DNA from 4 places in the Paenibacillus polygoni genome. Region 3 is predicted to be linked to each of the others. Evidence: riboswitches for the same ligand, from Rfam matches in the RefSeq annotation. Region 3 holds a riboswitch; each other region holds the start of a gene.
What was found. Region 3 has a riboswitch for cyclic di-AMP ahead of QPK24_RS05470 (hypothetical protein). Riboswitches for the same ligand answer to the same signal wherever they lie in the genome.
Positions count from the first base shown of each region.

Region 1: linked by a shared signal. The riboswitch ahead of QPK24_RS17095 (C40 family peptidase) and the one ahead of QPK24_RS05470 (hypothetical protein) in region 3 are both predicted to bind cyclic di-AMP.
Region 2: linked by a shared signal. The riboswitch ahead of QPK24_RS00155 (resuscitation-promoting factor) and the one ahead of QPK24_RS05470 (hypothetical protein) in region 3 are both predicted to bind cyclic di-AMP.
Region 4: linked by a shared signal. The riboswitch ahead of ehuB (ectoine/hydroxyectoine ABC transporter substrate-binding protein EhuB) and the one ahead of QPK24_RS05470 (hypothetical protein) in region 3 are both predicted to bind cyclic di-AMP.

Region 1 is NZ_CP127162.1:3,560,496-3,563,646, forward strand. It holds gene modA (molybdate ABC transporter substrate-binding protein) at 1-491, shown strand, start outside; gene modB (molybdate ABC transporter permease subunit) at 504-1,169, shown strand; cyclic di-AMP (ydaO/yuaA leader) riboswitch at 1,529-1,662, shown strand; gene QPK24_RS17095 (C40 family peptidase) at 1,667-2,524, shown strand; gene QPK24_RS17100 (cell wall hydrolase) at 2,946-3,151, opposite strand, start outside.
Region 2 is NZ_CP127162.1:36,321-39,471, reverse strand. It holds gene rnmV (ribonuclease M5) at 1-478, opposite strand, end outside; gene QPK24_RS00155 (resuscitation-promoting factor) at 645-1,847, opposite strand; cyclic di-AMP (ydaO/yuaA leader) riboswitch at 2,119-2,335, opposite strand; gene QPK24_RS00150 (TatD family hydrolase) at 2,525-3,151, opposite strand, start outside.
Region 3 is NZ_CP127162.1:1,143,321-1,146,471, reverse strand. It holds gene QPK24_RS05475 (HAD family hydrolase) at 1-614, opposite strand, end outside; gene QPK24_RS05470 (hypothetical protein) at 817-1,230, opposite strand; cyclic di-AMP (ydaO/yuaA leader) riboswitch at 1,377-1,579, opposite strand; cyclic di-AMP (ydaO/yuaA leader) riboswitch at 1,640-1,860, opposite strand; gene QPK24_RS05465 (glutathione peroxidase) at 2,226-2,717, shown strand; tRNA gene QPK24_RS05460 (tRNA-Leu) at 2,769-2,851, opposite strand.
Region 4 is NZ_CP127162.1:2,165,522-2,168,672, forward strand. It holds gene QPK24_RS10400 (hypothetical protein) at 240-593, shown strand; cyclic di-AMP (ydaO/yuaA leader) riboswitch at 1,302-1,445, shown strand; gene ehuB (ectoine/hydroxyectoine ABC transporter substrate-binding protein EhuB) at 1,793-2,647, shown strand; gene ehuC (ectoine/hydroxyectoine ABC transporter permease subunit EhuC) at 2,649-3,151, shown strand, end outside.

The sequences.
Region 1 (3,151 bases), 2.4 Mb from region 3:
TTCAAAACCATCAGATCCTGGAAGGTTACTCTGAAACGTTGTTAACAAACGAACTTGTGCTAGTGTCCGCCAATAACAGAGAGTTTGATATAACATCTGAAGCGGATCTAACGAATTCGGAAGTAAAAGTTGTAGCCATCGGTATTCCAGAGAGTGTTCCTGCTGGGAGTTATGCTAAAGAAGCATTAGAAAAACTGGGCTTATACGATAAACTGCTTCCGAAGATTATACAGGCTAAAGATGTGCGTCAAGTAGTACAGTATGTTGAGACAGGTAACGCTGACGCAGGTTTCGTATATAAAACAGATGCTGTTCTATCTAAAGTCAATATTGTACATACGGTTGATTCAGAGCTTTATGCACCCATCCATTATCCAGTGGGTATTATTCAAGCAAGTAAACACATCAAGGAGGCCAAAATATTCTATGAATTCCTTACATCCGATGAGGCCAAGACCCTATTTCAGAAATATGGGTTTAAAGGTCTTTAGATAGAAATGCCTATGATTGATTGGAATTTATTCTGGGCACCCGTCCGATTGTCACTAATGATCGCATTGCTATCAAGCATGGTAACGATCATTGTAGGAAGCTTACTCGCAAAATGGATGTCTAGAAAAACATTCCGCGGAAAGCTAATTCTTGAAACTGCGTTCATGCTGCCCATTGTACTGCCTCCTACCGTTGTTGGATTTTTGTTACTTGTTCTTTTTGGCAGAAACAGCTTTGTGGGTACAATAATAGAGCGCATATTTGATGCTCCTCTGCTATTCACATGGTGGGCAGCCGTTATTGCTTCAATTGTTGTATCTTTCCCCCTTGTCTATCAAACGATGAAAGTGGGATTTTCGTCTGTTGATAGAGAGCTTGAAGCAGCCGGCCGTTCCATCGGTGCAAATGAATGGCAAGTCTTTCGCTATATTACACTTCCTCTTGTATGGCCTTCTCTTATGACCGCCTATATACTTGGATTCGCTCGGTCGCTGGGGGAATTTGGGGCTACACTCATGATTGCAGGCAATATCCCAGGAAAAACGCAGACTGTACCCACTGCTATATATATCGCTGTAGACAGTGGGAATACAACCATGGCATGGGTATGGACCGTCTCTATTATTGTTATTTCTTTCCTCCTTTTACTAATAACAGGCCGTACTAAAACGACATAAAATGATAACAGCTTTGTAATGATCAGCCCAACAACCCGTGATTTCTAAAAATACGGGTTGTTTTTTTGTTATAATCTTACCAACGAACTAGAAAATAAAGGGTATTATATGAAATAATAGATAAATATTTTGTAACAAAAATAAGAAAATTAATAATTTTGGTTACAATATTGTAACCAAAATTATTATTTCAATTCTTTCGAATAGTGATAAACTACCCCCTTTAAAGGAACTTAACCTATCTCCATAAGTATATAACTAAATATTCTGCCAAGTTTTAGTGTGCAAAATATGAATCAATGGTTACAACATTGTAACATTTGATGCTTTTTTTATTATATATTAGTTACAGTTGATTAATATTAATAAAGCCGAATCTACTAATTGGTACGGGGGACGATTTACATACTTGGGGTGAATGGATGATGAAGATCCTAGAGTACCTTCTACTCAAACCCGTCAACTAACCTCGGAGGCTAATGGAGGAATAAATAAGAATGAAGAAATTTGGTAAATGTATGTTATTAACTACTCTGCTTGGAGCAGGCTTAGTATTTGGGAATTCACAAGTGGATGCATCTTCTTCAAGTTCAAATAGTGTCAATGTACAGCTTAATGATAGTCTTGTTAATTTCGAAGATGCATCTCCTTTTTTAGATAATAATGCTAGAACGCAAGTTCCATTGCGTAAACTTGCAGAAGAAATGAATTATACCGTAAGTTCCTCTAAATCAGGATCTACTACAACGGTTACTATTAAAAAAAATGGAACTACAATTAAAATCAAAACAGGTTCCACAACAGCAACAGTTAATGGAAAAAGTGTAAGTCTTGATACTCAAGTATTTATTCGCGACAGCCGTACATACGTTCCACTTCGTTTTGTATCCGAAGCTATGGGTAGTGACGTTGTTTGGAAAAAAAGCTATTCTCTTGTTATGGTAAGTACTACAGGTAAAACATACAGCCCGATTCTTGTAGGGAATGATCATGTAAAAGGAACGAGCATTGTTCAAGAAGCTACCAAATATATAGGTACACCTTATGTATATGGAGGTTCTACTCCAAGCGGATTTGACTGCTCTGGTTTCGTGAAATATGTTTTCGAGAAACACAACGTATCCCTTCCGCGTACAGCTGCTTCCATGTATAACACCGGAACTTCTGTATCAAAGAGTAATCTGAAACAAGGCGATCTTGTTTTCTTTAATACAACAGGTACTGTCTCTCATGTCGGCATCTACGTTGGAAACAATAGTTTCATTTCTGCCACTACTTCCAGTGGTATTAAAATCGACAGCCTGAGTAACACTTACTGGGGTCCTAAATATGTAGGAGCAAGAAGTGTACTTTAATATAAGATTAGAATGATAAGAAGACATTCACTCCGCGTGTTGGAGTTGAATGTCTTCTTTGTCTTAGAAGTTTCTTACGGTGACTTCGGGTTGTACCCTGCTTTCGCTTCCAGCACATTGATTTGAAGGTGTGGAGATATGGGAGTATATTGTTCCTTTGGGGTGTAGTAATGTCCTACAGTGCCGCCTGAGGGCTCAGAACCAGGGTTTATTGTTATCTAATCATTTGCGATCACTACCTCTCATGATATGCGCTATATACAGTCAAAAAAAGGTACGGTCCCTCAATTACTTTTGAGGAGCCGTACCTTTTCTTTATGAGAGATCTTTATCAGGCATCTTTATGAGAACTCTTCATTAGAGGTCTTTATTAGTGACACTCTTTTAGAAGAATTCATTATTTCATCTCTAAACTGAATCCCTATTTTGTGAATACATGATTTCCTATTGTTTTTATAATAGGTCGTGCTTTACTCCAAGCCGATGTGGCAATCTTCGGATTGTAATAATAGAGCGCTCCCCCTGTTGGATCTTCCCCATTCAGCGCACGCTTTGCTGCTATATAGGCAGAGGAATTCGGAGTAAGGTTATACTGACCGTCATCCACCGCAGTAAACTGTCTAGGAT
Region 2 (3,151 bases), 1.1 Mb from region 3:
TTAGTCTTTTATATAGCTGTTTTCCGTTACAATAACCGATTCCCAAAATGTTACCAAGCTCCATACGCCGAGCAGAAGCATCTGGATGTACAATAAGACCTGCTTCGATCAAGTCCTGCCAGTCAATAAGCGGCTTAGCTGCCTCATACGCTGTATGAGCTCTAGATAATGCCTCACGAATCGCTTCCGGTGAAGCATTCTCAACACCAATATCGCCTTTACGAGTTGCATCTTTTTCTTTTATGAAAGCATGACTTACCCCGGGAATTTTATTCGCTATTATTTTACGAATGCGTTCTCCAGCATGATCAGGATCTGTAAGTACAATTACACCCCTTCTCTGCTGGGCAAGTTCGATTTTTCTCAAAATTTGAGCATTAATAGCAGAGCCTCCCGTTTCAATGGTATCTGCATCTACAGCCCGTTTAATTGCTACAGTATCATCTCTGCCTTCAACGACAATAATTTCTTTAATCATGACCGCTTGTCTTCCTTTCTAAACAAAAAGAGAAGAGGAAAATTTCCTCTTCTGCATGTAAGAGGCAAACGATAGACCTGTGGTCTAAACTTCCGTTCACCTTATATAGCATCACCGAATCATGTTGTTAATACTATAGCATTAGTGATGCATTGTAAATTATATTTTAGTTCAGTTCCGGCTTCACAGGACCGATGACATACACGGTTTTTCCCTTTTTACGGCCAAAAGTTAAGGCTTGATCCAGACTGTCATAATAGACATCTATTTTATTTCCTTTAATAGCACCGCCGGTATCTTCAGCACGGCGGAAGCCGACGCCTTCAATATACACCCACCATCCAAGTGGTATCACATTCGGATCAACCGCAATTGTGCGACCTTCTTGTACACGAGTACCGGATGCTGTCTTTGTTCCTATGCCTTCTTCTTCTGAAGAATACGCAGTCATAGAAACATTATTAAGTACTTTTTTCGCTTTGAAAGAAACGCCGTCTTTCGTTATTGTATCACTGCTTGAAGAAGAGGAAGATACCTTCTTCACTTTATCTGATAAAGACTTGCTACTTACATTTGTTGTACTAGCTGCTGCCACAAGTGTCTCAGGCTTAGGTTCAGGTTTCGGCTCTGGCTTTTTCTTGGACCCGACTGCAATGACTTTATCAACACGATTCTTCGATACGGCCTTGTCTGTCATTTTCTTGGATACAAGCTCCCCATCTTGGAACACTTTCTCGATGGTTTGAACCATCACACCTTCTTGCCCATTTTGTATTACGCGGTTATCCCCTTTGTACAAGCTAGGGTCAGCAGTTTTGATTACTTTATAAGGAATCGCAACTTCTTGTTTTGCCGTTTGTTTCGTTACCCGGACAATTTTAATATTAAGATCTGCTTTCACCGCAGTGTCCACAGAAGGATATACTTTATCATCTTCTGATACCTTCACGCCCTCATTTTGAAGCGCTTCCTGGACTGTATCCTTTGTCGTATAAATTTGTTCCGTTTTTCCATCTGCTGTTACGTTTACGGCAACAGCTCGTTTAATAGTAACTCGATCTCCATCTTGGATTGCTCCATTCAGCGGCATCGAAATCTCATCATGGGGGCTTACTGTTATTGCATGCTCATCCAGCACTTCATTAAGCATACCCTCACGAGTTTCCAGCGTTTGGACCTTTCCATCCACGACTAGTGAAATTTCCTTACCTCCCTGACTGTAAACAATAAGAGAGACCATAACTAACAGTGCGATTGAGAAGATTGCGACTAATATCATTTGACGCAGATTCTCATGCTTCCATCGCAACGCGTAAGACTTGCTGGATGATGGTGACTCATGGGTCTCCTCTGGTTGGAAATTTCCCACTTACTCCGTCCTCCTTCGTAGTCCCGCCGTCAAGAGTAATGCATGATTGTATTTTGACGCGACTATAACATTTGTATACAGAATCAGATTGCTTCTGTTTCTGCACCATGTGCCACTCTTCGCGGCATGATGTTTCCTCCTGTTAACCAACAGTATGACGAGGTTGTAACTTTTATTCTCCTAAAACAAAAAGCCAGTAGAGAGTTTATGAGGAGCTCTCTCATGGCTTCCGGATAGGATCATAAAAATAACCGGAAACATCATACGCGAGTTTACCTCTTTATACGCTTACGGAGTTAGCTGTCGGATTGGGACGCAAGAGTCGCCCTGGATCAGGTCATTAGCTCATGGCTAGTGCCTTTTCCTTCACCCCAAGACTCAAATTGAAATCAAATAGGATGGTCTAAATTAGAAAGCTAAACGCTTGTAAGACCACCTTATTGGTTCCCCCGTTCTTCTATTTTCGAAGAATTCAGCGAGAATAACACACGCAGTGAATATTTCAACATTTCACTGAAACGATGATATCCTGTTTGTATGCATGTTGTAAAGCGGTATTCAAGTACGTTTTTCTAAATAAATGGTTAAAACTTTGTAATAAACAGGTAAAAATCCTTCCAAAAAGGTGAATCGCTCTTATTTACTCACTATTTCATCTGTTTTTCTCCAAATATGAATTATATTCCAAATAGTTCCAGTGCATTTCGGGTCGTAATCTCCCCGATTTCCTCAACAGATACCCCTTTTAGAGCTGCTGCTGCTTCTGCCACAAGTGCAACATGTCCTGTTTCATTTCGCTTTCCGCGATAGGGATGCGGAGTCAGGTAGGGAGAGTCTGTCTCAATCAATAATCGATCCATCGGAACTTTGGCAAGTACCTCTTTTGGCTGTTTGGCATTCTTGAACGTGATAGGTCCCCCAAATGAAAGATGGAAACCCATATCAAGACACATTTGTGCCGTTTCCCAGCTTCCTGAAAAAGAATGCATAATACCGCCGACCTCATGGGCTTTTTCTTCTCGCAAAATTTTTACGATATCCTCATGAGCATCTCGATTATGAATAATAATCGGCATCTTAATTTCTCTAGCAAGTCCAATTTGACGACGTAAAACTGTATGTTGAACTTCTTTTGGAGATGTGTCCCAGTGATAGTCTAGTCCAATCTCCCCGATTGCTACCACTTTCTCATGCTCACACAAAGAAGCGATCCACTCTAGGTCTCCATCCTTCATTGTAATGGCATCAACCGGATGCCAGCCAACAGCTCCATAGATGAAATCGTACTTTTCGACAAGTTCCAT
Region 3 (3,151 bases):
TCTGCGCCTTTAGAGGGTTGATATCTTCCATACCCTTGTAAAATACGGATGGTTTTCATCCCGAGTAATTTAGCAGGAACAATATCGTTATCAATCCGATCCCCAATCATTATTGCTTCCGAAGGAGCACATCCTGCCTTTTCCAAAGCATATTCATACAGTCTAACGTCCGGTTTAGCTAGTCCTTGCTCTGCAGAACAAGCAATAACATCAACATAAGAACTAAAACCATATTGATGAAGCCGTTCAGCCGTACCTGGACTTTGGTTCGCAATAATGCCAATCCGGTAATGTTCTCCAAGCTGAGCAAGAATTTTTTTAGCTTCTGGGTAGGGAGTCTCCAGTTCTTTACGATATTTCAGCCTAGGCCGAATATAAGCCCGGTCCTCTTCCTTCTCAATCAACTGAGAGATCGCATACTGCATGGGAGAGTCAATAAAATTAGAGTAGCTTTCAATAAACTTCTCCCTCACATCCTGAATCGTAATGGAATAACCTCGATCTGCAGCACGCTCAACAAACTGATTCATAATATGGTCCACCGGTATCCATTCATCGACAAGCGTGTCCCCTACATCAAAAAAAAGCCACTTTACGTCAGACCACATTCCCATCTCTTGTCTCAACCTTTCAAGTTACAATGATCTTCCATATAAAAAAGACCCATGATGATCATGAGTCTCACACTACGTATATCTTATCTGACCATTATAGCAATGCAAGATTTGTTCCGCAATCATAGCAAGGATACCTGCCCTGCTACATCAATAGATGTAAAACAAATTCTTTATTTATCATTTCAGGACGAAAAACATTCTAATTAACAGCAGCTCGTTCTTCGTTCAACAAGAATCCGACTTCACCCTTGATAGTGAAAACGATATGATTCGCTCCCATCCCCCGGTATACACCGCGCGGATGATTCTGTTGAGTAATAATCGTTATTGGTTTTTGTGTCCATGGTCTGCATATTTGCAGAAAGCGACAGGTTAAATTCATGCTGTTCTCAAACAAAAATATCCGTCCTACGGTTGCATCGGGCAGTGCCCATTTATGAGCAAACGCAGTATCCATACGGATAATATGCTGCACTCCAAGCTTTCTAACCTTTTTTTCTTCCTGTTCGCTATTCGTGAGAACCGCAAAGGACAATTTTTTGTACATAAGTAATCTTATAAAATTTCGAGCTGCTTCATTAGGTGCAGTAACCAGAATGATTTCATTATTCATTGTGTAAGCCTCCCTATGATTGAAAAGACAACAAAAAAAAGAACACCATTTACATCATGAAGGCATGCCGGCGCTCTCCCACCCAAATAGGAAAATAAGGAATCACGAAAATTCCCAATTCTCCTCTTAGGTGCTCACGGTTCTGCTGCCTCTCCCTATATACGCTTACGAGGTTAGCTGCCGGATTCGGACAAGAGAGAGTTGCCCTATTCCCGGCCTGACGACCCGGAAATTCACCCCTTGGAATAAACAATCTTCCGAATGTTCATTCCCGTTTGGTTCCCCCGTTTTTATCAAAGACCCACCTAAAAATTAATAGATGAATCTAAAAATTCAGCGTAGAAAACAATAAAAAACCACAGAGGGTTAGCGCCCCTGCGGTCGATAAACGATCACAAGATTCATCATTCCTCTCTCAAGTTATTAGCTTACGAGGTTAGCTGTCGGATTCGGACGATGAGAGTCGCCCTTCCTTACACACCCGAATGAAACTGTCATTCGACGAATAAAGATTCACCCCAACAAAGTTCCTAGAACCAGCTCTTACACCGATCCAAGCAGCCCTGCTATCATTGGTTCCCCCGTTTTTCGTTTGAATACATCAAGACGAAAATTCAGCAAGCATAGTAATGAGAATTTCTATTGTTTTATAAAATGTAACTCGTCTTTCTTTGTGCTCAAGATTTACGATATGAATCATACACCCGAAGCAGAACGGTGTAAAGGTATTCTAGAGCTCAATTCCGTCAATATTACGTCATATTCATCTAAATTCTATTAAAAAACAAAACAATAAGGCTTCCATTTCCTCTAATCTCTATGTAGCTAAGGATTACATGCATTTTGTTTAAATCTTAAAAAGACAAGGTATATGGTTGACTCACATTGGTTAACTCCCTTTATTAATTGTTTAAAATTTAATTGTAGAAAATATTGTAAACGGCTTGTCTATTCTCTTATAATAAGAAGAAAAAGATGAGGCGGTGGGTTAATCAATGTCCATTTATGATTACCATGTTAATACCATAAAAGGTCAAGAACTTCATATGTCAGCTTATAAAGGTAAAGTGATGCTTATCGTGAATACCGCCAGCAAATGCGGATTATCACCGCAGTTCAAAGGGCTGCAAGAACTTTATGATAAATTCAATCAACAGTCTTTCGAAATACTCGGTTTTCCAAGTAATCAATTCGCAAATCAAGAACCAGGGACAAGTGATGATATCGCTGAATTTTGCCAGATGAATTACGGTGTCAGTTTCCCTATGTTTGAGAAAGTAAATGTAAACGGAGAAGATGCTCATCCCCTTTTCAAATATTTAACGACTAAGGCACCTGGCATTCTAGGATCGAAAGCGATCAAATGGAACTTCACTAAATTTCTTATAGATCAAGAAGGCCACATTGTAAAAAGATACAGTCCACAGACAACCCCGGACAAAATTGAAGCGGATATCGCAAAGCTCTTATCACACCAAGGGATATAAGAACAAAAAAAGAGACCTTGAAGTTATAACTTCAAGGTCTCTTCTGTCTGATGCGGTCGAGAGGACTCGAACCTCCACGGGTATACACCCACTACCCCCTCAAGATAGCGTGTCTGCCATTCCACCACGACCGCGCATCTTGTTCAGCAACATTTTCGTGCCAACAAAATATATTATACACATAAACCTATATCATGTAAAGACAAAAACATAAAAATTTTTTTTACATCACAAAAACATAAAACAAGGAACTAAACATTCCCTTTACGTCAAATTTACGTTAATTTACATAACATATAATAATAAAAGAAGAGATTTATATTGACTTTTATGGTTTTTATATGTCAAAATAGGTATCAAATACAGCGGAAAACTTAAAAACATAACACACATATAACACACTTATCGATCTCTTCTTTTTATCAAATTCCATC
Region 4 (3,151 bases), 1.0 Mb from region 3:
AGTTGAACATAAAGGGTTTCACATATTAGTCATGACTAATATGTGAAACCCTTTAATATATCTATCTTTCTTAAATTAAGGTCTTGATAAACTGAGAAAATAAAGTTGTAGACTGGCGGTGTGCGTTAAGCTAACGGGCAGAGCTTAGACTTTTAAGGATAAAAGAGGTTTTTGTCGTATTATATGTAATTATGGGTTGTAAAATTAAATGAATTATTTGAAAATGGAGGATTCAAAATATGGAACGTAAAATTCAATTAATGGAAACCTACATAAATATCGACCTTGGAAACTCACCCTTTTTAAAATTAGATAAAGGGTTGCAAATTCCATACTCTTCAATTAAGGGAATAACAACAGGTAGACCGATACCAAATGCTTTTAAACTATATGGTGCTTTATTAGGAGGAATGAGAAATGGGTTATTTAGAGCAAAGGGTGGTTATCAACTGCACTTTTTTGAAAATGAGCTTAAAACTCTTCATTTAGATTTGAATAGCTTTCAAGTTGGTAAGTTCAAAATATCGAAGTTGATCATTGGTGTTGAAAATCCTGAAGAAATAAGTAAAAATATTTCCGAAAGAGTGAAGTGATAATTTGTTGATGAACTGTTCTTTGAACTAACGGAGAAACGATAGTTCAAGAAGAAAAAGTAAGCAACCGATCAATAGACCGGTTGCTTTTTCTTTAAGATATTGGGCAGTTCAACATGATTTTACATCACTTCTTGTTTGCAACCATTCTTCTCTCAACTCGTTCATATTTATATAATACTTAACATGGAGGAAGTCATTTTGAAAAAAATGTTTGTTTTACTCGTGTTCCTACCCTGCAGTTTTCATTTATTATGGAGAAGGCTTAATCATAATTAGTTTTGAACCCCAGATCGGATGAGATGAAAATGTACTTCTGATCAGCTGCTCGGCTTCTTCACATGCACGTTGTATGAGCAGTTCACCAAAAAGCATCATCCTCTTTCATTGAAGAAACGTTCCTCCGAACAGCAATAAACAGTTTCTAAAAAGAAATTTATTAGGCTGGATTTTGGTCTTTTTGACCCGAATTCTAAAGCGAATAAAAAGACGTAAAGTAGAGTCTCCTTTTATTATTCTTCTCCTTCAATAAATGCTTGCTATATAGCTGAATTCTCTCTGTTTATAGTTTGTCTAATACAACGTTTAAAATGACGTAAAAGCACATGAAAAATTCAGTTATTATCCAATATTTAAACCTAGTTAAAACAATTGATTATCACCAAAAATACTCATAACTGGTTTGACATTTCCAAAATATCCCTTTATTATGGACTCACGCTTAGTTTTCAGGAAGCACTTTCTGGAGAGCGGGGGAACCAGTTTTCAGGGGCGAGTCACATGAATCCATGTGTAGGGTACCATCTTACCCGAGTCCGTCAGCTAACCTCGTCAGCAGTGGATGGGTCCTTTAATACATACATAATAAATTCACATAACAAAGGCCCTTTATTCATTAATTATAGGGGCCTTTGTCTTTGTTTACTGACCCCCTGCTGGCGGAGCTATGTCTTCATCCCCTGTTTGGAGGTCTTTTTTCGTTTACTGAGGCAATGCTTTCCAAGGGTACTTATTTTGACAAGTGAAGATGTGCTTGAGTTGGAGGGGAGGTACGGAGCACACTTGGGTCAAGTTTTCTGTTTCAAGTAAGCAGATAAAGACATTTTCGAGTGTTAAATCCAAGTAAAAATGTAAGTTTACTTGGTCTATTAGTTGTGTCATTTTTTAAAATCTAGAAACGGAGAAAGGTTGTGGAATGCTTGAGAAAAGTTTTTGTTCTAGTGATGTCCTTGATCTTCGTAATATCTCTAGCGGCATGTAGTGGAAGTGGAAGTCCGCTGGACGAGGCGATCGAGAGAGGTTATATCACCGTAGGATTTGCAAATGAAAAGCCATACGCATACAAAGAGGCTGATGGAACACTAACAGGAGAAGCCGTTGAAATAGCCCGTGTAATTCTAGAGCGGCTCGGCGTGAAGGAGATGAGAGGTGAGCTGACAGAGTTTGGTTCATTAGTAGCCGGCTTGCAAGCTAAAAGGTTTGATCTTATTACAGCGGGAATGTTTATTAATCCTAATCGCTGTTCTGCAGTCTTATTCGCGGACCCGGAGTATAGCATTGGAGAAGCACTTGCAGTTAAGCAGGGGAATCCGCTAGAACTTGTAAGTTACGAAGGTATCGCGAGTAACGGGGAAGCAAAAGTCGCTGTCATGACTGGTGCCGTTGAAATCGAGTATTTAGAAAAGTCTGGTATTCCCTCGGATCGCATTATTCAAGTTCCTGACCAAGCTTCAGCTATAAGCGCACTTCAAGCTGACCGGGTGCAGGCTATAACGATGACGGGGCCATCACTTCAGGCAATGCTCGAATCGGCCAATGATAATAAAATTGAGCGTGTTGCTGACTTCACCCAACCTACAGTTGATGGTGAGAGTGTTCGCGGATATGGGGCGACAGCTTTTCGTCAAGCAGACACTGAATTTCAAGAGGCATATAATGCAGAACTTCAAAAAATGAAAGACTCAGGCGAGTTACTCGAAATATTGCAAAAGTTTGGATTCACAGAGGATGAGCTTCCAGGCGATATGACAGCTGCTGCGCTTTGCGGAGAATAACATGCCGAATTCATGGATTGATTTTCTTCCTTCGTTATTAAAAGGAGCGGAAATCACGATCTTGGTTGCTTTTTTCTCATCCATATTAGCAATCATCGTGTCCTTTATTGCCGGTTTACTCAGGCTATCGAAACTTTGGATTCTACGTACCATTTCAGCGATTTATGTTGAGGTCTTTCGCGGAACTTCCCTGCTGGTTCAATTATTCTGGTTATACTTTGCTCTTCCATTTATCGGTATTGAACTTCCGAAGATGTTAGCAGCTATTCTTGCCATAGGACTTAACTTCGGAGCATACGGATCAGAAATCGTCCGAAGCGCAGTGCTTGCAGTTCCGAAAGGACAGACGGAGGCTGCTATAGCACTAAATATGAAACCCTGGCAAAGGTTATCTCATGTCATTCTTCCTCAAGCTTCACTACAAATGCTGCCGTCTTTCGGGAACCAGATGGTGGAATTGATTAAGTCAACCTCTCTCGTCTATTTCATTACGATGGCAGATCT